3 regions of the Paenibacillus sp. FSL H8-0317 genome follow, and region 3 is predicted to be linked to each of the others. Evidence: riboswitches for the same ligand, from Rfam matches in the RefSeq annotation. Region 3 holds a riboswitch; each other region holds the start of a gene.
What was found. Region 3 has a riboswitch for thiamine pyrophosphate ahead of MHB43_RS04845 (ECF transporter S component). Riboswitches for the same ligand answer to the same signal wherever they lie in the genome.
Positions count from the first base shown of each region.

Region 1: linked by a shared signal. The riboswitch ahead of MHB43_RS02680 (ABC transporter substrate-binding protein) and the one ahead of MHB43_RS04845 (ECF transporter S component) in region 3 are both predicted to bind thiamine pyrophosphate.
Region 2: linked by a shared signal. The riboswitch ahead of thiC (phosphomethylpyrimidine synthase ThiC) and the one ahead of MHB43_RS04845 (ECF transporter S component) in region 3 are both predicted to bind thiamine pyrophosphate.

Region 1 is NZ_CP150294.1:528,063-535,835, forward strand. Features, by position in the region: gene MHB43_RS02660 (TatD family hydrolase) at 35-865, opposite strand; gene MHB43_RS02665 (ABC transporter ATP-binding protein) at 947-1,855, opposite strand; gene MHB43_RS02670 (ABC transporter permease) at 1,893-2,651, opposite strand; gene MHB43_RS02675 (thiamine-binding protein) at 2,651-2,941, opposite strand; gene MHB43_RS02680 (ABC transporter substrate-binding protein) at 3,203-4,243, opposite strand; TPP riboswitch at 4,465-4,577, opposite strand; gene MHB43_RS02685 (phospholipase D-like domain-containing protein) at 5,013-6,413, shown strand; gene MHB43_RS02690 (hypothetical protein) at 6,542-7,051, shown strand; gene MHB43_RS02695 (MFS transporter) at 7,423-7,773, opposite strand, start outside.
Region 2 is NZ_CP150294.1:757,594-765,366, forward strand. Features, by position in the region: gene MHB43_RS03685 (IclR family transcriptional regulator) at 67-810, shown strand; TPP riboswitch at 959-1,072, shown strand; gene thiC (phosphomethylpyrimidine synthase ThiC) at 1,498-3,282, shown strand; gene MHB43_RS03695 (hypothetical protein) at 3,666-4,352, opposite strand; gene MHB43_RS03700 (hypothetical protein) at 4,530-4,697, opposite strand; gene MHB43_RS03705 (zinc ribbon domain-containing protein) at 5,164-5,985, opposite strand; gene MHB43_RS03710 (YafY family protein) at 6,059-7,009, opposite strand; gene MHB43_RS03715 (response regulator transcription factor) at 7,094-7,773, shown strand, end outside.
Region 3 is NZ_CP150294.1:1,047,646-1,055,418, reverse strand. Features, by position in the region: gene MHB43_RS04860 (PQQ-binding-like beta-propeller repeat protein) at 103-2,406, opposite strand; gene MHB43_RS04855 (energy-coupling factor transporter transmembrane component T family protein) at 2,508-3,302, opposite strand; gene MHB43_RS04850 (ABC transporter ATP-binding protein) at 3,277-4,848, opposite strand; gene MHB43_RS04845 (ECF transporter S component) at 4,849-5,442, opposite strand; TPP riboswitch at 5,671-5,781, opposite strand; gene MHB43_RS04840 (pectate lyase) at 5,954-6,622, opposite strand; gene MHB43_RS04835 (radical SAM/SPASM domain-containing protein) at 6,971-7,773, opposite strand, start outside.

The DNA.
Region 1 (7,773 bases), 520 kb from region 3:
GCAAGCGAGAGTACTTGCTGTTACCTGATTGTACTTAAGTTAAGCCGTAGAAACGCTTTGTGTTCTGATAAAAAAGACGGGCGGCCCGCTCGGTTCCCATGCCGGTGATCTCACTCCATGCCTGAATGACCTGTCTGGTCATGGCAGGGTGTGTCATTCGTCCCTGAAATGGTCCTTCGAAGGGCCAAGGTCCATCGGTCTCAGCCATCACTTGTTCCGATGGATATTGCCGGGCGAGTTCACGAATCTCTTCTTCGTAATGAATATCTGGCGTGAAAGAGATGAAATAACCGTTGTCCGCCATACGCCTTACGGTTTGGCGAGAACCTTTGAACCAGTGGAAATGAGCACGTCGGAACTGATTTTGCTCCAGCAAATCACAGACGATATCCGCATCTTCGTATACCGCATGAAGGACAAGTGGTTTGTTGTGCTTTTTGGCGAGCTGGATGAAACGTTCAAGCAACTCGATATACCCGCTCTGATCGAAGCGCTGCCCTGCCTGCTCCGCTTCCTGACGGTTGTAATAGGGAAGACCGATCTCTCCGATGGCTATAGCTTGTCCGATATGCTCTTCGATCCATTGGAAGAACAGATTCATTTCTGCAACGGACGGCAGTTCCTGTTCTGGATGGAAACCGAAGGCTGGATAGATGTTCCGTGGATGTTGTTTTGCAAGCTCCAGATTGGCCTGGGCAGAAGCGAGATTCATGGACACGGCGATGACTGCCTCGACTTGTTGAGACGGGAAAGATAACAGCATCTCGCGTTGTTCGTCAGGGGTATACTGATCGAAGTGAATATGAGCATCAATTAATGGTGCAAAAGCTTGAGAATGCACGAGGGAATTCCTCCTTGTGGTCATTTATATTCTAACTATGTTACGCAGAATTTCTTGTGGTGGATCACCCATTAAAGGAAAATAATAACTTAAAAACCCGCGCTATTATGATAGGCGGGCTTTCTGCTGTTCTTCTCTCATCCACTGTGCAATCTGCCGTTTACGCTCCAGAAAAGCAGATTCCTCCGTAATTTCTTCTCGTCTTGGGCGATCAAAAGGAACATGTACCTCGTGCAACACCGTTGCAGGTCGGTTGGATAATACATAGACCCGATCCGCTAGCAGCAATGCTTCTTCGATATTATGGGTGATGAACAGCACCGAGCGGCGGTTCTGTTCCCAGATATCGAGCAGCCAGCGCTGCATGTCGCTGCGTGTCAGTGCATCCAGCGCGCTGAAAGGTTCGTCCAGCAGCATGAGTTCCTGCGGACTGAGCAGGGCGCGCAAAAATGCCGCACGCTGCTGCATTCCGCCCGACAGCATATGAGGATAGGCTTGCTCGAACCCGGCAAGACCCACGCTGCTTAACCACTTACGAGCTTCTGCAAGTGCTTCGTTCCGAGGGGGAGCGCTTGAAGCTACTTCTCCAGCAAGCAGTACATTATCTTCAATGGTACGCCAAGGGAAAAGGGCGGGCTGTTGGGGCATATAACTTATCTTGCCACGCTGTCCCGTTACATTCTGACCGTTCATAAGCACTTGGCCTTCCTGTGGCTTCAGCAGACCGCCGATGATATGGAACAGAGTGCTTTTGCCACAGCCAGAAGGTCCAACGATAGCAACAAACTCGCCTTGCTCCACAGTCAGGGACAGGCCGTTCAGAACCGGTAGCTTGCTGCGCCGTTCACGGAATGATGCATGAACATTAACAACGTCCAGTGCAGGTGGAACCGGAGCAGGAGTCGTGTTGGCAGGTCGATCAGGCGTAGCCGAGTTAAACTTTTCACCGTGCGTTGGCTCTATTACACTTGCTCCTCGTCCAGGCTGGACTTGTTCATCCTGTTGCCGATTCATATGGTCATCACTTCCTATATACAGATTACATGCTTTACTACCGCTTCTGTGGCCGCCAGCGCACGAGCAGCCTCTCCAGCAGTGCAATGAGCAGGAAGAGCAGCAAGCTGAGCGCGACAATAATCATAATCGCCACGAATAAACGATCGGTGCGATAAGCTGACTTTTGCAGCATCATATAATAACCAATACCCTTGTCTGCGCCAATCCATTCGGCGATGATGGCTCCCATCACACTATAGGTAGCGGCGATTTTGACACCGGAGAACACGGATGGCAGCGCATGGGGAAGCTCCAGCTTCCAGAAGATATGATGACGTTTCGCACCAGCCATGCGCATATAGTTCATCATCGCTGCATCTGTACGGGTCAAGCCGTCCATGGCCGCCACTGCGACGGGGAAGAAACAGACCAGGATGATGGTAATCAGCTTGGGCAACAGTCCGAATCCGAACCAGATTAACAGGAGCGGCGCGAGCGCGATGGTCGGGATATTTTGACTAAGAATAAGTAGAGGGTACAGGGCTGACTTGAGAAAAGGGACCAAATGCAGCACCATCGCAATCAGTAATCCAACCGCTGTTCCAGCGGCGAATCCGATAAGCGTTAACTGAATGGTTGCGGAAGCGTGCATGCCAAGCCGTTCGGCCTGAGTTGCTGCTTCGCGGGCGATATCGGACGGTGCAGGCAGCATCCATTTCTCAATATGGAAGAGGGAGACGGCTCCCTGCCATATCGCTATAAAGAGAATAACCGCCACAATGGGCGGCCATACACTTTTGAAATAGGCATGCATTAGCGATACTTCTCCGTCAGGGTATCCATGCTGAAGCCAGTAGGGCTATGGGCGATTTTGATCTGGGAGATGATGCTTGGGCTGCCAGCCTCCACGAGTACCTCGTGCATCTTGCGGACAACCTCCAGCAGTTCCTCCAGTTCCCCCTCCATCGTGGTGTCGAGTGCGTTCACCTGATATTTCAGGCCGGATTGCTGAATAACTTCAATGGCGCGATCTACGTAAGGATAAGAGTTCTCGCCATTTGGCGTTTTCGGAATAACCTGAATGCTAAGTAATGTGCTTGCCATGAGAGATCACGGCTCCTTTCGTGATATATAAAATGAACTAATAACTGTTACACTTAGCACTTCGATGACAGAATAACCTTCCAATCGCTGTTATCCCCAGATTTTTTGATTCCCTTTCTCTAAAGGGAAAATCCGGTGATAGCGTATGCTTCCGATGAAGCTTTCTTTCAGAAAGCTTTTAGGCGACCGCTTCGCTTTTTCACGTTATTTCTGTCCTCTCCGTCCTCGTGTAAATATTAAGTTCGTTTTATATGAGAAATTTTATTGGGGTAAAAACTCGTTTGTATATGCCTTGCTCACATCGATCTGTTCATCCAGCAGTTTTTTGCTAAACATCCAGTCGGTGTAGTTCTGCCACACTTCCTGTTTCTGTTCCCCCCAGCGAGGGGCGTCATCCGTGTACTTCGGACTGAGCCACTTCTGGCTTGCCAGTACCAATTCCTTGTCCAGATCCGGTACGGCCTTGATCAGAATGTTGGCTGCGTCTTCGGGATGATCAATCGCATATTGATACCCTTCGGAAGTGGCTTTCAAGAATGCTTTCACCAGCTCAGGATCGTTTTGGATCGTCTGCTCGTTCGTTACGAGGACAGGTGTGTAGTAATCTAGTGCTTCTGAATAATCCTTTACATATAACATGTCGATCGGTTCCCCGCGCAGTTCGGCTTCAATACCTGTCCAAGCGTAGAAAATCCACGCGAAATCAATGTCCCGTTTCACTGCGGTGAAAAAGTCGGCATCACCCATGTTAATGTTTTTCACTTTCGATACATCGGCTCCGTCGCCTTCCATAATGGATTGCATCACGGCTTCTTCCACAGGGGAACCCCAACCGCCATAGGTTTTACCTTCAAAATCTTTCGGTGATTTGATATTCCGATCCGCCGGAGCAGCGAACCCGGATGTATTATGCTGAATAACTGCTGCGATGGAGACCAATGGAACACCCTGTGTGCGGGCTTGAGTTACACTCTCCTGATAACTTACGCCAAAAGGCACTTCATTGGAGGCAACCATCGTATCTGCGCCACCGGCACCTGGTTGTACAATCTCCACGTTCAAGCCTTCGGCCTTGTAAAAACCTTGATCTACAGCCGCATACAGGCCGGTATGATTCGTATTTGGTGTCCAATCGAGCACCACTTTAATATCTTTGAGGGCGGCAGTGTCACCTTCGTTGCTGCTTTCCGTATTTGTGTTGCCGTTCTGCCCAGCTGGGGCAGCTTCTTTGCCACCACATGCGGCTACAGTCACCATAAGCACGCATAAGAGCAACAATCCCATCGTTTTACGCCATTTCATTTGTGGTTCTCTCCTTCGGTATGTCCGGCCGATTGGCACGGGGTACTCCTTGGCTTCATATCCAATCATCTTGCATAAATCGACAGATTTATACCAGTTGAGATCTGGATAACGTCACTTTTTTTAGCTCTCTGGCTATATAAAAGAACATTAAAAAAGCGCCCCGTATTCCGGGACGCGTGCAGGCGTTAGAGAGGTGGCGTTCAGCCATAGGGCTGTGCCATTTCGATATACTCCGATTCCTACGCTGGCATGATCCAGATCAGGTCTAAGGGTTAGTATCTTGGTGGGATACACTCTCAGCCGGCCAATTCCGACTCCCCTGGGAAACTATGAAGTTACGGGCATTACTAGGTGTAATTATAGGCCAGCGGGTGGAACGTGTCCAGTCAGGAACTGGATGGGGACACGTATGAACTTATCAAACAGGTCGTTATACATATGTATATCAGCCTGTTTAGATGTGTTATTTTCAATAATTATCGTGGCGAATCATATAAGGCAATCTGGCTGAGTGCAAAAGCATCGGATAGTGGGCCATAGCCTAAGTGCTGAAGATCTGGAAGGCTCCCCACAAATACTTGGATCAAATCCGATGTTTGATATCTCGTCGCATCAGGGCTGCTTTCCCTATTTCAGCGATCAGCTTTTGATCGTTTGACCTTGCCCGGAGACGCTAGCTTCATTTAAACAACATAATTTAGATACAAAAGGAGATAGTACTGCTATACAAATAATTACTTTTTACATAAAAATGGGGGCGTACTGAATGATCCTTAAAACCATATTCGCAATTATTCTGTCCTATTGTGTCTACGTTTTTTTCACAGCTTACCTTTTATTTTTGGTTCCGTCTCCATCTACTATTGAAAATACGGATATGCAAAAATTGTTAACAGCAGGAAGTACGACAGATCGCGTACTGCTCTTGGAGGACGGCTTTCAATCCGGTCAGGTGAGAATCCAGACCATTCGAGAGGCGAAAACAAGCATCGACCTGGCTTATTACTCCATCCAAAAAGGAAAAACATCTCAACTCTTTTTTGCTGCTTTATTCGATGCGGCTGATCGGGGTGTTCATGTTCGAATCATTTTAGACGGGATTTTTCACAACATGCGCGGAGAATTGCGTGATATTCCAGATGCCATTGCAGCTCACCCCAATGTGGAGTTAAGGTATTATGAACCACTCAACATAGTTATGCCATGGACATGGCATAACCGTCTGCATGACAAGATCTTTCTTGTCGACAACACATATGGCATCATTGGCGGCCAAAATATTGGTGATAGATACATGGCATTGCAACCCAAAAAAGACTATGTATTCGATCGGGATGTCCTTGTTTACAATCCAAACCATAATAAAAACAGCACGGTTGTTGAAATGAAAAAATATATAGATCGGTTATGGGAACATCCATTCACCAAACCAGAAAAACATGCCAAACGTCAGCATCATACAAAGGGGTTACAAGAGCTGGCTCAGCTGGCTGAGTTATATAAAAAAGCTCAGGCTGAGAGCGATCCTTTTGTTAAAGTGTTGCCGAAGGAATGGGCTCAAGGGGCTCTTCGTTCCGACCACGTCGCTTTCATTCACAATCCAATCCAGAGGCTGTATAAAGACCCGACCATGTGGAGAGCATTTGTTCATTTCGCCAATCAAGCAAAGTCGAAAGTGTACCTTCAGACGCCATATGCCATTCCTACCAAGAAAATGAAGAAAGCCGTACATCTGTCGATGAATCCAAAAGCAGAATGGGTCATGTTAACCAATTCAATCCAGCAGACCCCTAACCCTTTGGCTTTCGCGGGATACTTAAGCTCTAAGAAACGGTTGCTTGATACCAATCTGGCCATTTATGAATACCAAGGCCCTTATTCCATACACGGCAAATCATTTGTCATGGATGATTACCTCAGCATGGTTGGTTCGTATAACCTTGATCCCAGATCCGCCTTTCTAAATACCGAATCTGCTGTGGTCATTTCTGGTTCTGCATTCGCCAACGAACTAACAGGGGCTATGGATATCAAACGTACACTTAGTACACGTGTGAATAAAGGTGAGCAACTAGCAGAATCTACGAATCAGAAAGGCTCTGTTTTCAAACGAATGGCAATCACAGCTTTATCCAAACTGTCTTTTCTCTGGAGATTTCTGTTGTAGGAAAGAACCAGCTATTAGATATAGCTACTTCCATAAATTTTAATTTGGAAAAATCAGATTTGTTCACAGAATGTTCACTTATGTGGAGGGTTTCCTCATCTCTATAATTACGAAGGTAAACAGAGAGGATGAGAGAATTGCCAACAAGCAAGAAGGAACAAATTATTTTCGGATTAATGATGTGTACAGGAATGGTTGTCGTCATGATGACATTCAATTTATGGCATAGTGGGTTACTCGGTAAGATGTCCCCGCTTGAGATACTGCTTCAATTCATATTATGTTTTGTCATCGCGTTTGTGGTAGAGTCCTTCATTGTCGGACCTATAGCGAGAAAGATTGCTTTTTCCTTACCCTTTGACAAGTCCAACAAAATTCTGGGTGTACTCGCCATGTCATTTTTTATGGTGATTGGCATGGTTCTGATCATGTCCTTGTATGGGATGGTTTCAGCATATCTCGCTGATCAATTAAGTGGGTCATCCGTATTCCGTACGTATCTCCATACCATTGCTCGTAACTTCAGCCTGGCGCTGCCATATCAATTGATCATTTTGGGACCCCTCGTCCGATATGTATTCGGTAAATTCATCAAAGGCAATGGCCCTGTAGTGCCTGTCGTTAACAAAAGTGTTTGATTCGGTTGGCCATAAGTATTTCCTGGGCAATCTTGTGCAAATGAATAGAGCGAATTCTTTCCCTTGATTTAAGGTGATCAGAGGCAAAGATGGGGCACTTGCCGCCATGATTACAGCGCTAACGAATCGAGAACATCTTATTAGGCCAGTTTTTAGGGAATAAAAAATCTAACGAATCTCAGCGGCGTTATTATGCTAAAAAACTGCAACGAGACCTTGAATTTGAGATAATTATCTATAATAACGTGTGTTAGATTTGTTAGAACAGAGTAACGCTACAAAAAAATGTCCACCGTCAGGTCATGACAGTAGACATCTCGATTTTTTTAATAGGTATTTCTAATCCTCAGGACTGGATCAACACAGAACTGTTAAGTCGCAGAATTCGCTATATGTTTGTTCTGCCATTGATACGTGATTACGCTAATGACAAGCAGGCCAACTGCAAAGATGGCAAGCATCCATGCAGACTGATTAACCGCCAGATGATCAAGACTCCATCCCGTAGTCAAAGGCAGAATGGCACCGCCAACTCCACCTGAGGCAATCAAAATACTGGGTGTGGATTCTTCTGTTCCGGGCAGCAGTTTACTGGCGAAGACAAGGGCAATGGAGAAAATGCCTGACATCGCAAGCCCAAGCAGCAAGATGATGAGAAACGCAGACCAGATTTGGTTTGTAAATGGAAATGCCATTAACAAAAGAACAGATGCAAGACAACT
Region 2 (7,773 bases), 290 kb from region 3:
GACCGTTTCTCATATAATTTATGTAACCAAGTTTCATGTGATGAAACATGAGGAGGGCATTATGCCATGGAAGATCGCAAGTTAACCGTCCGGGCTGTGGAGCGGGCGCTGGATATATTATTATGTTTTACCACACGCAGTGATCTGGGACTCACCGAAATTGCCAGCCAGATCGGCCTGCACAAAAGTACAGTTCACCGTTTGATGGCTACGCTGGAGGATCGAGGGTTCGTAATTCGCGATGCAGCAACAGAGAAGTACCGACTTGGCATCCGAATCTGGGAGCTGTCAGCTCATATGTCCCGCAGTGATGATCCCGCTATTCTGCTGCTGCCTGCGATGGAGCGACTGAGGGATCGATTGGGGGAGACCGTGAGTCTGTACCTGCGTGATGGCAGTGAACGGATTCGGATTCAGGCTGTGCAAAGTGATCAGGCGATTCGCCGAGTTGCTCCCGTTGGTGTTAGACTGCCGCTGTCTGTGGGCGCTTCCAGCAAAGTCCTGATGGCGTTTGCCACGGACGAGGATCGTGAAGAATTGATGAATGGTCCTGAATGGCCGGTATTTATCGATCCAGCGGTGTATTTGGCGCAAATGGTAGACATTCGGGATAACGGATATGCGACGAGTTATGAGGAACGTGAGCCGGGAGCTGCCGCGGTATCGGTACCGATTATGGATCGCAGAGGCAATATTGCAGCCGCACTCTCGGTCTCAGGGCCTGTCAGCCGACTCTCACAGGAGACATTGCATGAATACGCACCTGTGCTAAAGGAAGCTGCTACGCAGATGGGGCTCATGTTATCCTGATGTTGAGGTAAGGTTTTTCTCCAATTGAGTTGGTGTTCTGGAATATAAAGGTTGTTTTTATGTTCCGGTTGCGCTACTCTGTTATGGACGGCCCAGCGGGGCCAGCATCATTGAATATGAACTGCGGCATGTGTATGCCGCAACTTGTTAACGTTACTGGGGGAGTCCGAACTGTCCGGACTGAGACGGAATCGCATGAGATTCCGGACCCTTTGCACCTGATCTGGATCATACCAGCGTAGGGAAGTAATCGGCGATATGACCACAACCACCACATGATGTGACCCTTGTAGGGCTCCGTTAAGGAGCCGCATAAAGGTGCATTATTGGTGATGGACATTAAAAGTCGGTTCCTTCGGGGACCGGCTTTTTTATATACAGTGAACAGGCGATATAGCGAGGATTCTATGGGCTTCTTTTTCAATAACCTGCGAAAGTGGGTTTGGATGATGAGAGAGAAGTCACCAAAGATCCATGATCTGCGGCAGCCTTCGGCCTGTTGTGAACTGTACATAAATAATGTCTCCCCTGGTCTGGTGTAGGATCGCTCTTTCTTCTCTGCATTGCGCATGATTTGGGACAGGTACGTAAGCGAGCTAATGATGATGCCAACCCAAAACCAAGCGAACGAACAATGAGGAGGAGACAAGCGACATGAGTGCAGGAAATCAAACGGGACAACAAGCGATGGAACAGGAACATAACGGTCAGCAGGTGGAAAAGGAAACAAGCGCGGCCGGACGGGTTCAGCCCTTTCCGGGCAGCCGCAAAGTCTACATTCAGGGCTCACGGCCGGACATTGCTGTACCGGAGCGTGAGATAGCCCTTCATGACACGAATACTCCCCAAGGGGTGGAGCATAACGAACCGCTGCGTGTCTACGATACGAGCGGCCCCATGACCGATCCCGCATTTCATGCGGATATCCGTGCAGGTCTGCCATCCCTGCGCACCCGTTGGATCACAGAGCGCGGCGATGTGGAAGCTTATCAGGGCCGTACGGTTAAACCGGAGGATAACGGACTGAAGCCCGGAGGGAAGAGAGCTGGCGGCGAAGAGTACCCCGGATTACGTGGCAAACCAATGCGGGCACAGCCAGGACGCTGTGTGACCCAGATGCACTACGCGAGGCAAGGAGTCATTACGGCAGAGATGGAGTTTGCCGCCATTCGTGAGGGCGTGGAACCGGAATTTGTACGGCAGGAGCTGGCGAGTGGACGGGCCATCCTGCCGTCTAACATCAATCACCCGGAGAGTGAGCCGATGTTGATCGGTCGTCATTTTCATGTGAAGATCAATGCCAACATTGGCAACTCTGCTGTATCTTCTTCCATCGAGGAAGAGGTCGAGAAGATGGCCTGGGCGGTACGCTGGGGATCGGATACCGTAATGGATCTGTCCACAGGCAAAAACATTCATACCACCCGGGAATGGATTATCCGCAATTCACCTGTGCCGATTGGTACGGTACCGCTGTATCAGGCGCTGGAGAAGGTGAATGGCGAAGCGGAAGCGCTGACCTGGGAGTTGTACCGTGACACACTCATTGAGCAGGCAGAGCAGGGCGTGGACTACTTTACGATTCATGCAGGTGTACTGTTGCGATATATCCCGATGACGGCCAAGCGGATGACAGGCATTGTGTCTCGCGGTGGGTCCATTATGGCAGCATGGTGCCTTGCGCATCATCAGGAGAATTTTTTGTACACTCATTTTGAAGAAATCTGCGAGATTATGAAAAGGTATGATGTGGCATTTTCACTGGGAGATGGGCTTCGTCCAGGCAGTATCTACGATGCCAACGATGAAGCACAGATGGCGGAACTGGCTACGCTCGGGGAACTGACGCAGATCGCATGGAAGCATGATGTGCAGGTGATGATCGAAGGTCCAGGGCATGTGCCGATGCATAAGATCAAGGAGAATGTGGACTTGCAGATGGAGATCTGTAAAGAAGCACCGTTCTATACGCTGGGGCCGCTGACGACCGACATTGCCCCGGGTTACGATCACATCACATCCGCCATTGGTGCGGCCATGATTGGCTGGTTTGGCACGTCCATGCTCTGTTATGTTACGCCAAAAGAACATTTGGGCCTGCCCAACAAGGATGATGTGCGGGAAGGGGTCATCGCCTACAAGATCGCGGCCCACGCTGCCGATCTGGCGAAGGGACATCCGCGTGCCCAGCGCCGCGATGACGCATTATCCAAGGCACGTTTCGAGTTCCGCTGGCGTGACCAGTTTAACCTGTCACTGGACCCTGAACGTGCGCTGTCCTACCATGATGAGACACTGCCGGCAGAAGGGGCCAAAGAAGCTCATTTCTGCTCGATGTGCGGACCAAAGTTCTGTAGCATGCGCATCACGCAGGACATTCGGGCCTTTGCCGCGGATAAAGGATTGTCCGAGAATGAGGCTGTAGCTGCCGGGATGCAGGAAAAGGCCGAGGAATATCGGACACGTTCCTAGGCGCTGATACAGCGCAAGCTGGGCAGTCTGAAATAGAGATAAAGCCGTTTCTCTCTGTCATTGCAGAGAAGAACGGCTTTTTTTAGTGTTATGTCATGTGTGTATTCTTAACCGTACTCAGCCTTTATCAGAATTAGCTTTGTGACTGTGTGTGGTCCATATTTTATACAGAATTCCTGCGATAACGAATAAAAGAGCGTCACTGAGTTTTGGTGATCCTCCGTATAGAAATGCGGAACAGGAAAAACCTACTATAAACAGTAAAACAATATAGAGGAAACGCATATTAGTTCACCTCGTTAATTTGTGGTGTTACTAAGTAAGTGAGTTCATAGTTGCATAGTTCAGATAGAACCTGTTACTTCACTCCAAATCCGCTACTATTATCGAGCCACGCCTATATTCTTCTCCAAATACGCCGCAAGCAATGCCAGCGGGCTATGGATTGGAATACCGCGATCTATTGTAACCTGTGCAGCAGCGGGAGCCATAGACAGTTGGGCTGCCACTACCGTTTTACCCGGATAATGCTCAGCAATCTGCTGTAATCCTTCACGTACTGCTTCGAGATACCCTTGCTGATCTCCACGCATAATCAACTCAAATGTCCCAGGGATGCACACCGCATCCGTCTGAGATGTCTTGGCAACGTGTAGTTGCCCATTCTCATCCTCTTGCTGTAATGCCTGATTCACCCGTGCCATCGTTCCTTCAATAGTTGCCGGGTTGGTGAATGCTATTATGTAATCTCCTGGTACTCGCCGCATCTCCTGCAATAACGGATCATCTATGCCGATCACAGGCACAGGGACCTGTGTGGCTTCCTGCTCCAGTACTGTCGCGAAGAGGGTACATGTGACCAGAATGGCATCGGCATGACACTCGGCGATCCATTGGAGCGTCTGGGCTACTTTCTGGTGAATGACGATCTCGGAAAAGTCAGCGTCATGTTTAAGACGGTCCAGACCTGGATCGACGTAATGGACCAATTCAACTTCATAAGGAGCAAGCGTCTCTTCAATTAAGGCGATGTTGGAATAATGAGCGTGAAAACAACCAATGGTGATCATGTGCTAAGTCCCCTTTTACAGTTCGTATATGTCATGGATCTTGTAGATATTTAAACCATTATAGAAACATGACTGAGGACTGTACAGTTGTTTATTGCTCAACGCCAATAACCGCCCTTCCGCCAAGCCGTGAAAAGACGGTCGATAACCGGATTCGAATAGGGTCCGGTGTCCATTTTATCTAAGGGAAGGAGAAGCATTTTTCTTCGCCATTTTTTGCTGCAGAATTTCATGAAAGGATAGACCTTGAGTGTTCTCATTCTCCTTTTTAGGAGCAGTGGTCGCCGTGTTGCGCGGATATTGGTGGTGGTACGGGATCATTTGCTGAATAGGCATGCGGATCATCTTGGTTCCTCCTTTAATGCATTTTTTTAAATTATGTATTTCGACTGGTTATGTTGCCAGCTGCACATATAGGTACATATGACTTGTTAGACGAAATAAATGATTTTAGAATATAAATCCAATTGGATTGTAGTGATTTTACCCGGTTTTAAGGAGATGTAAACGGTTTTAGGAAAATTCAGGAGTAAAGAACCTGATATGAGAGGTTTGATATGGGAGGATCGAATCGGTTGTTATGTGAATAGTCCCAATTTTAAGGAAGTCAATGGTACCCGCTTATGAGGCATATTGTCTGGTTAAATGATGCAAAGCATGCTAACTAACTTGGTACCATGGTCGGGTTGTTTAGGTGGTAATGTAGTTCCGGATATAACAAAAAGACTGCCGAGCGAACCCGGCAGCTTGCGTAATATGAAGAAGGATGCGAGGAAACTTTGATCCTGTATGAGGTGGCATTGTGTTGGTTTTATCTATTTTGACGAATAGCGATGTATATATCTACTTGTACACTTTCGGGATTCAGGCTGCGTTCATCATACAATTCAAAATCCCCGGTGAACGTACGATCGCTTTGTTTCTCCCATGCCCACACGGCTCCCCAAGCTTCGCCAACAACCTCTGCCATCGGTCCTTTTCTGGAAGTGAATACGGCGTAAGTTGCAGGAGGGAGTAAAATGTCGTCCAATCCTTCAGGCAATGATTCGTTCGGACTGACCTCATGCCCTACCAGTATGGTGTATTCACCGGTTATGCCATCGGAGTAATCCGTGTAACAGCCATAGCGGGCGGCTTCAGGTGCAGGGAGGTGATCTGAGGCAAAATAATTGTTCCAGAGTCCCTGAATACAGCCTTTGCCACTGATCTCAATGGCGTTGGTTGTGCGGGCGGATACGCCAGCAAGACGTTTGCCTGGGAGCGTGACATAACGAACGGGCTGGGCAGAGAACGAATGATCTGTTGTTACCTGACCAGGGTTAGCAGAAGCAGTAGTAGAGTTTTCCGCAAGAGATTGAGCATGTTGATCCGTTGTATTCGTGCGCCAACGTTTCAAAAAAGGAAGCTGGTTACGCAGCATCGAACGAGCGGATTCCTCATCCATGCCTTCGTCCTTCAGAATAGCAGTGCACATCTCGGTCATGCCTTCAAGTGACATACCGGGCTGCTCAAACTTGCCCTCTTTGTAACAATAAATACAGTACTCACGGGTTGTGCTTCCATCTGCTTCCGTTCCGAATTGGGCAGGGGTTGTGAGCGGCATGCCGCAGCTTTGACATACAGTGACGTTCATGATTAGTTCCTCCTCATATATGTACAGATTGAATATATCTGAAGTATAAGGGGAGGAACTGGACAGCTGTCTGTCAGGTTTGAGTCGGGGAGATATAATTTTGTACAATTTGCTCCGCGATACGGCAGATCTCGTCTCGAATATGCTGAGGTTCCAATACTTCAACGTCCGCGCCGAAGCCCAGGATGAACCCATATAACCAGCCATCCTCGGGAAAAGCAACTTGGCTAATATAATACCCAGTCCCATCAGGCATGACGTTCTCGATCCCAAACCATTCTTCCGCAATATGACGGACGCGAGGATGGAATTTCAAGGTTAACCTGGCTTGATTGTCCGGACGGCTCCATTCCTGTTGCCAGGGTCTGTCCTGTGGGTTGATGACTTTACGCTCGAATTGCTCATTAGCAAGCGTGACATCTTGCATACGCACAAGCTTGAACATGCGAAATTGATTCCGCTCGTGGCAAAAAGCATACAGATACCAGGAATGTTTCTTGAGTACGATGGTATGAGGGTCGGCAGTTCGGTGAGTTTGGATACCTTCCGCACTGCAGTAGGTAAAGGTTACGGGTCGTAATTGATCCATACCCTGTTCGATAAGTTCAAGCTTGATTTTCAGCGCTTCTGGATGCGTCCAGGTTGAATAATCCACGATGAATCGATTGGTATTGGCCTGAAAATCGTCATTTTTGGATTCAGGTACGATACTGCTGAGTTTTTCGACCAGAAGCTCTCGCGCCGCATTAGCATGGGAAGTGGATACACTGCGCAGTGCAGTGACGATAGAGGCGAGATCCTTGTCTGTTAATACGTTTCGATCCAGCCGGTAGCCTTCTGCCAGACCAATCCCGCCGCTTGCCCCCTGATACGTCACCACCGGGATGCCTGCTTGACCCAATGTATCGATATCCCGATAGATGGTCCGGATCGATACTTCGAACATATCTGCCAAGTCTTTAGCTTGTACCCGTCCACGATTGATTAGCAGCACTACGATGGCTAATAAACGCTCCAGTTTCATATGTATGGATTCCTTTCATTGGTTTATCTGTTGGATTCAAATATGTTATATTGTTGAGCATCACACATAGGAGTGGAATAAGCAATGAAGCGAATTACGATTCTGATCGCAGACGATGAAGTTGAGATCGCTGATCTGGTTGCTTTACATCTACAAAAAGAAGGATATCACACTATCAAGGCCTTTGACGGGAAGGCGGCGGTTCAAGCTGTTCAGACCCAGGCGATAGATTTGGCGATTCTGGACATTATGATGCCCGGCATGGATGGGTATGAGGTGACCCGTAAAATTCGGGAGCAGCATCATTTACCGATCATTTTTCTTAGTGCCAAAACGTCAGATATGGACAAAATTACGGGACTCGTGATGGGCGCGGACGATTATATGACCAAACCGTTTAATCCGATGGAACTTGTTGCCCGGGTCAACTCTCAGTTGCGTCGTTCTCTGCAATTCAGCCAGTCTGCGCCTGTTCAGAGGTCCATTCTGGAGAAGGGTGGGCTCATCATCACGCCAGATCAACATCGCGTTACACTCTACGGCAAACCAGTGGAACTAACACCGAAGGAGTTCGACATTTTGTATCTGCTCGCGAGCCACCCCAAGCAGGTGTTCAGTGCAGAAAGCATTTTTGAACAGGTATGGGGAGAAGCCTATTACGAGAGTGGGAATACCGTGATGGTCCATATTCGGACCCTGCGTAAAAAGCTGGGAGAAGATGTGAACAAGAACAAGTTTATCAAAACGATCTGGGGTGTGGGGTA
Region 3 (7,773 bases):
GGTTCTTCAAGAACACATGAAGAAAGCCCGCACAGCCGATAACCGGAGCGCGAGCAAGCCTGTCCATTTATAATAAATCAACATCCCTTACGAGACAAGCTTTTAAGGTGAGATTGCCTCCTGAAGGCGGCTGGCTTCATATACACGAAAACGTCCGTTGGACGAACCCACATACACTTCATTACCGATCCGGTTGATCGTTCCATTCTTCGCATCCCGGTCCCGGTGCTCCGGGTTTCCTATCACAACGTCATGTACACGACCTAGCAGTGCTCCATTCTTTTTGTTAATTACGAGCAAATTCTCGTCCATGGGCAGCAGCAACTGATCATCAATGACCAGATAACTTCCCTGATTCGTCGGATGCCTTAATGTTGCAATCGTATCTTTGGTATCCCAGCTTGTCTCCCCCGTTTTATAATCCAAAGCCGCCGGGTAGCCGTTCTTAATCACATACAACTGATCCTCTTCCACCAGTCCTCGTTCAATCTTGCCCTTTAGCGTCCAGCGTGTTTTACCTGTCTTGGCATCGTACAAGGTGGTTTTAAAATCTTCATTTTCTCCGTAATGATCGCCGTTTTGGTTCTCACGGATCAACAGCATGCCATCATTCAGTACCTCAAATCTCTGTCCTGCCCGAGCAGGAAATTGTGCAAGCTTCTTTCCTGTGTTCAGATCAAGGAGCAGCCACTGATTATCCAGTGATATCCATCTTTTAGCATTCATGGTTGCAAAGGGGTCACGACGTTCGATTCCATCAAAATATGGATCATTCCCAAGTTGTTCTATGGTGGTTCGTTTTCCCTTTAAGCTCCATACGGTCCGGCCTGATTGCGGATCGGCTGCAATCAGCTTATTCTTTTCCCAAAACAACACATAGGGGTCATCTGCACTCTTGTTCAATAATTCATAACCCGTAGCCAGTTTTCGCGTCCACAATGTTTTTCCGTTTGCATTGTTGAGAACCGTTAACCAACTGTTGCTTGAGCTCTCAACAACCGGGTTATCCACAACCACAACGTTCTTCGCAACGGTGATGCCATTTAGTCTAAAATTTTGCTTAGGGGTGTACGTCCAGGTAACCTCTCCATTCTTCAAGTTCAGATGACGAATACGATCCACGTATTTTTTCTTGTCAGGGTCATAATCGGTGTAGATTGTAACGTATTGTCGTGCTGTATCCACCTCTGCCTGCTGTCTTCCAAAGCCTCCATTGATCCCCCATAATTTCTGACCCGAATGTCGGTCAAGAGCATATATGGAACCTTCGTAGTAATCCCCGCTAAATCCACCGTCATCCCCTTTCATCAGGAGTACATCATCCGTGGCTGCTTGTAAAAAAGTGTAGTTAATATCCCCCTGGTTGGTCCATACCGGTTTCCAGGGGATTGTTGTCGGCAGCGTTGTGCCATAGATTTTTGTTGTGAACCCATATTCATCCGTCCGACTGATGTTCCAATCAGAAACGGCAGCATTTCGATTATCCTGTGCTAAATTCCATCGTGTTCTGACCAGTCTGCCATTCTTGTTGAATGTGACCAATAATTGCCCATCTGCCCGCTCATATCTCCAGGTCTGTCCAATACTCATTGAATCACCCGTGTAATTTAGATTGCTTGAACTCTCCTTCCAATCCGGCTCGCCTAACCACCCAGCCACTTGTTTGGAGGTGGTTGCCTTGTCCAGCTTAATATCTGTCAGATGGCGTATAACCAAAGTTGGCAGCGATGCATCCTGTTGGAACCAACCATCCGCCACATTCATCCTCTGTTCTATAGCCTGTGCCTTGATCCAGAAGAGTCCTGGCCGATACGTGAAGGATTCTTTATTCCAGACTCGTGGGGCAATGGAGACCCCATACCATCCTTTCCACTTTGCAACAATAACAGCCTTATCTGTTAGCGCTTTCTCAAAAGACCAGGTTGTAGAACTATCCGGAGCCAGATACAGCTTACTGCCTGATTGGAGCGTGAAGCTTTGGGGAGCTGTTTCCGTCATGCTTCTGCTCTCCTTCAGTGCATACCAACTTGGCAGCCAAAAGTCTCCATGATCGGTTGACTTAAGCTGCACCCACTCGCCTCGAACCGAGGCCAACGTATACTTTTCGTTTTTTGTTGTATAGTATTCAATCCCCAGCTGGTCAGCAGCCACACTGCCATCCCTCCTGTTTTTGAACAGAGGAATGTCATTCATAAGTGTAACGGGTTCTCCTTGTTTGTAGGCCAACTGTGTTGATAAGACTTGAGAACTTGCACCCAAGGCTTGTGGCGTTGTAGCCAACGCTTGTCCTCCAAGCACGACCATTTTGGAATCCAGCAGCATCCATCCCGTCAACAGCACAGCTGATAATCCAGTCATGGTAATCCATTTGTACCCCGTTCTCTGCCAGTCAGGACCCCTCTTCACTCTCGTTCATCCCCATCCATTAGAAGTTATTTCCAATAGAGACGCAGCTATAAGGAAAAAGTTACCGTTTACCTCAATATATTTCTATCTATCTCCCAATATTACCTCACATCCACCATCGTAGCATGATAAGGAAAGGTGACCCCAATGTAATAAGCCGCTGTTAAGGTGAGCATATAATAAAATACAAACCACAGATCAGCTCGCGAATAGCCAATCTGAATGTAATACGTCCGGCTTGCGCCATCCGTGAATCCCTTCGCTTCCATCGCTACCGCCATTCGCTGTGCACGGCGAATACTCTGTGCCAGCAGCGGAATAGCGTAACGCTTAAGTGTACCATACACATTCCAGCGAGAGCCACGTTGCCGTGTTCCACGAATACGAATGGCGTAACGGAGCGTCTGGAATTCATCCAGCAAAATGGGGATCATGCGCATCGCGGCCAGAAAGCTATAGGCATATTTTGCAGGAAGCCGCCACTGCTGCATCAGTGAATAAAACAGCCTTACCGGCTTCGTTGTCAGTCCGAACAGCAAGCCAGCCGCTGCCATGCTCAACGAGCGAAAACCCAAGTGTAGACCGCGATAGAAACTCTCCTCGGTTATGTGAATCAATCCCCACTTATACCATGTGGTCTCTCCCTTACCAAACATCATCATACCTGTGGACGTGGAGATAAACACCAGAATGAATGGTGATGCGTACAGCATCAATCTATACCACGGATGACCTGTCCAGCACAGTAACAGCATCATCGCCAACGCAACGTTGGCCATTACATTCAGATTGTGAATGAGGATAATGATGACAAACATCATCGTCAGAATGATCATCTTTAATCCCGGGTTGACGTTATGAAGCCAGGTTTCACGGTGAGGAAACGACAGTTGCATCAGTTAACCTCCCCTCATCTACCGTCCAGATTCGGGTGCAATATCTTTTTACAATTTCACGATCATGGGTAACCATAACAATAGCTGTTCCTTCACGCCGCAATTGCTCCAATTGTGTTAACATGGCAAACGTATTACGGGCATCCTGTCCAAAAGTAGGTTCATCCAACAGCAGTATTCGCTGCTCTCTCACCAGTGCAGAGGCAACGCTCAAGCGTCGTTTCTGCCCCATCGATAATTGGAAGGGATGATGCTCGGAGAGGTCGATTAGTCCAAATTGATTCAACATATGATCAGTCCTGGCAAGTCTTTCTTCCGTTGTAAGCCTGCCCCCCAGCAATGAGAATTCTACTTCTTCCGCGACGGTGTTGGTCACAAATTGAAACTCCGGGTTCTGAAATACAAACGCGATTCGATCTGCAAGCTGCTCCGTTTTGCCAGAAGGCTGACCGTCCACCTCATAATGACCTGTTGTTTTCAGGATATTCATCAGAGATAACAACAATGAACTCTTGCCAGCTCCATTAGCTCCGACAATACCAATCCAATCCCCATGCCATACTTTGGCCTGTTCTACCTGAATGAAGGGTCTTTTCCCACGCCATCCGGTGAACTGCTGCAAGTCCAGTGCAGGCTGATTTGACGATGATACAGGCGATAAGGATGAGACATGAGATATGGGGGATATACCCGGTGTATCGGATAAGCCAGACGATTTCTGTACTTCCAAACTTGATATGCCGTGATCCACACACACTTGAAGCTTTCCAGAAGCACTTCCCTCTTCTTCCTTAGCTGCCTGCTCTTGCTCCTCCCATATGCCTGGATACCAGATTCCATAAGCCTTCAGCTTACCCCGTTCATCTGTAAATACCTGCTGTGCTGGCCCATCCGCCACAATCTTTCCTTCAGGTGATAACACAATGATGCGGTCGACCATATCCACAATCTCGTTTATTTTGTGTTCAACGATGATGATCGTTTTGTCACTGGCGATCCGTTTGACGGTATCCCACACCTGGGAAGTCCCCTCATCATCCAGCAGTGCAGTGGGTTCATCCAAAAACAATACCTCCGGGTCCATGGCAAGCATCGAAGCAATCGCAAGACGCTGCTTCATCCCCTGAGACATGGACTGGATCAATACACGATTCTGTTCAAAGGATAACCCCACTTGTTTCAGAACATATTCAATCAGAGCAGGCATCTCTTCACGCGGAATATTTCGGTTTTCCAGAACAAATGCGATCTCTTCATCCGTAAAGGACATACAAAACTGGGTATCCGGATCTTGAAAGACCACTCCTGCTTGGGCGGGAACCTGAATATCATCACATTTCATCGGAATCTCAACCGAACGTGGTATCAAACCGCTCAAAATTTGCAATAACGTCGATTTGCCGGAGCCACTCGGGCCAAGCAACAGCACTTTCTCCCCTTGACGAACAGAGAGAGACAAGCCCTGAAATACCAAGGCTTTCTCTCCCGGGAACTTGCATCTTAGATTTGTCACACTTACCGCTTGCGAATTCCCCTCTCCGCTCATCTAATCCAGCGCCTCATAATCCTGTTTCGATACCGGTCTGAGTGAACGTGTTACACCGGTCAGTTCCAATGCTTTGGCGAGATAATAAGCGAACACTCCTGCAATCAAGATGCTTCCAATGAAGCGGAATCCGATAAATAACGTATAATTCCAGGCCGAGAGTGAATCAATATACCCGTATTGGTAATCCAGCAAAAGCGAAGCCGCTGCGGCTCCTATGGCTGCAAGACAGGTGACAAACAGATTGGTTTTGCGATACAAAAATGCTGCGAAGAATATCTCGGCTCCCAATCCTTGCAACAGACCGTATACAAGTGTGGACATGCCCCATTCACTGCCCAGAAAGGCACTTACCGTTGAAGCCGCAACTTCAGCAAGAATAGCCACGCCTGGTTTACGAATGATGACAAAAGCAAACGTGCCCGCCATAAACCACATGCCATAGATCATCTGCTCCGCATGAACGCCAAATGGTTTCATCAAGTCATATGTAGGTCCCCATATCTTGTAAATCACCCCAAACACTACTGCGATCACGATGGTTACCAGAATATCCGTTAGTTTCAATCGCTTGTTGCCTGCTGTTGTTGCCATGTTCTCTACGTCCTTCCTTTGTTCCCTGTGGGGTTTATCATAATAAACGAAAAAGCCTCCCCGGTTCCGGGAAGGCCTTACGCAAAGTGTACAATCCTCACAATGATGTATGGGATGGATGTCGAAAAACGGAATATCAACCAGCTCCCTTCCGCCCTGGCAGATACACCACCACAGTTCAAAGAGGTCTGTTGTTCATTCACGTTCATTCCCACAATTCACCCTTACACATTGTAATTCCATGTTCTCTACGCTGGCATTACCCAGATCAGATGTACGGTCAGCGGCACAAGGCCACTCTCTCAGCCCAACTTCATTGAGCTCCCGGTTCACTTATTTCATTGCTTCTAATGTACATCAGATGGGTATTTGTGGCAATGGTCTCTACAAAAATCAAAAGTTGGCATAGGAAAAGGCATCCCCCTGGATGCCTTTTGGACATACTTCACGATGTGAAATAGCTACCTTATCCGTACACGCCTTCAATCCGTATTCCAAGGTATTCCTGTTCTTAATATTGCGTGTTCCCAGACTGGCTCGTTTTCCCTGAAGCAAACCCCTTGAACAACGTTGGTACTTTGGAATAACGAGTATTCGTAATTTTCCCTTGTGATGTGCTGCTGTCTGTACGCAAAATCGAATCTTTTACATTAGAAATGTTGGAATTATCCAGCGTCATGTTAACTGCGAAGGAAGTTCCACCATTTTGACGAACCAGCTTGCCAATATCATCTGCACGGAAATTTTTGATGTTAATTGTTCCAGCTGCATTCATCTGGAACACTTTATCATAAGCCTTATACGCTGCCCCACCGGTAATGTTAACCGTTCCGGCAGACTTCAATGTCAGTGCATCCTCGCCCACGTCTTGCCAGACCACATTCGATATATTACAGTTGCCATAACAGTGAACACCATCAGCAGCTGGTGATCCGATATTTACATTTTTGAGCGTAGCCCCTGCCTCCAGACGGAAGACTGGCTTCTGATTTTCTGCTTGAGATCCGTCGCCCAGTGTGGAAGGATTGGCTACAAATGTTTTACCTTGACCGTCATAGGTCGTACCCTTTGGAACAACAATGGTTGAATTTACAACCGTAGGCGCAGCCGCAGCCGGAACGGCACCAAATATAGAAGCAACCAAACCAGCGGACAGTAACAACGTCAACATTTTTTTCATAACTTTATTCCTCCCTTATTCTCTCGTTATTTGGTATTGTACAAGCCTGAGCTTGTACTGGAAGATCGTCAGAGGTGCACCTCTGTCCGACCCACAACCTAATCCTACCAAATAAGGAAGGTAACTAGAATAATCATTAGATCAGATATATCATGACATCGCACAATCCCTGTCATATCGGCATTTTTTGCATGCTAGGTCTCTCAAGCAATATGCTGATATCAACCTCTGGTATGCTCATTTGTAACGTATGTACCCCTCACTTAATCCCCGATCACAAAGAAAGACCACTGCATTTGTCTCCAAATGTGTGATCTTGAATGGCTTCTGGCTTGCTGATATAAGATATCAGGCTCCAAATCTCTGACGATAACCGCACTTTCGACATAACTCTTCCACAGCTTCGCGTTTGGAGAAGCCATATACCAGATTGTTCGCTCGCTCACCCTCAATAATCTCCGAGAATGACTTCTCGTGCACATTACCCAGGTTAATCACACCCTCGCCATCGAGACAGCATGGAACCACCGTTCCATCCACAAGCACAGCTGCCTGACCACGCAATGCATGGCAGAAGCCTTTGCCGTCATCTTCAGGTGCATCCAGACTTGGCCACTGGAACTCATGGTCCTGATTCAGGTATACATTCGGGGCAATTTTGACCCCGCTGCCTGGAACTACTTTTTCCTCAATGCGGAAGTCCAGATTGAACTCACGTTCCAATACTTCAAGGGTCTCGCGATTTCGATTCATCTGAGCATTTGTGAAGTTATCCTGCGTCAGATTCCACAGTCGGAATGAGATGATGACATTGTGCTTAACGGCCTCGTGTACAAAGGACAAAATATGACGCAGGTATCCGTCACGGTCTGTTGAACCTTCATGCCCATCGAAGCTGTGCAGGGAGAAATTCATCTGCCGCAGCGCCGGTTTGCCAAGCAATTTATGCTGAGTCTTGGGCAATAGTGTACCATTCGTTGTAATGTTCACCTTGAGTCCCTTCTCATGTGCGGAATCGAGCAACAGATCTATTTTGGGATGCAACAAGGGTTCGCCTTTGACATGTAGATAAATATGATTGGTGTGTGGTTTAACTTGTTCCAGTATATTGTTGAAGACTTCAGGGTCAATGAATCCTTTGGCACGTTGTG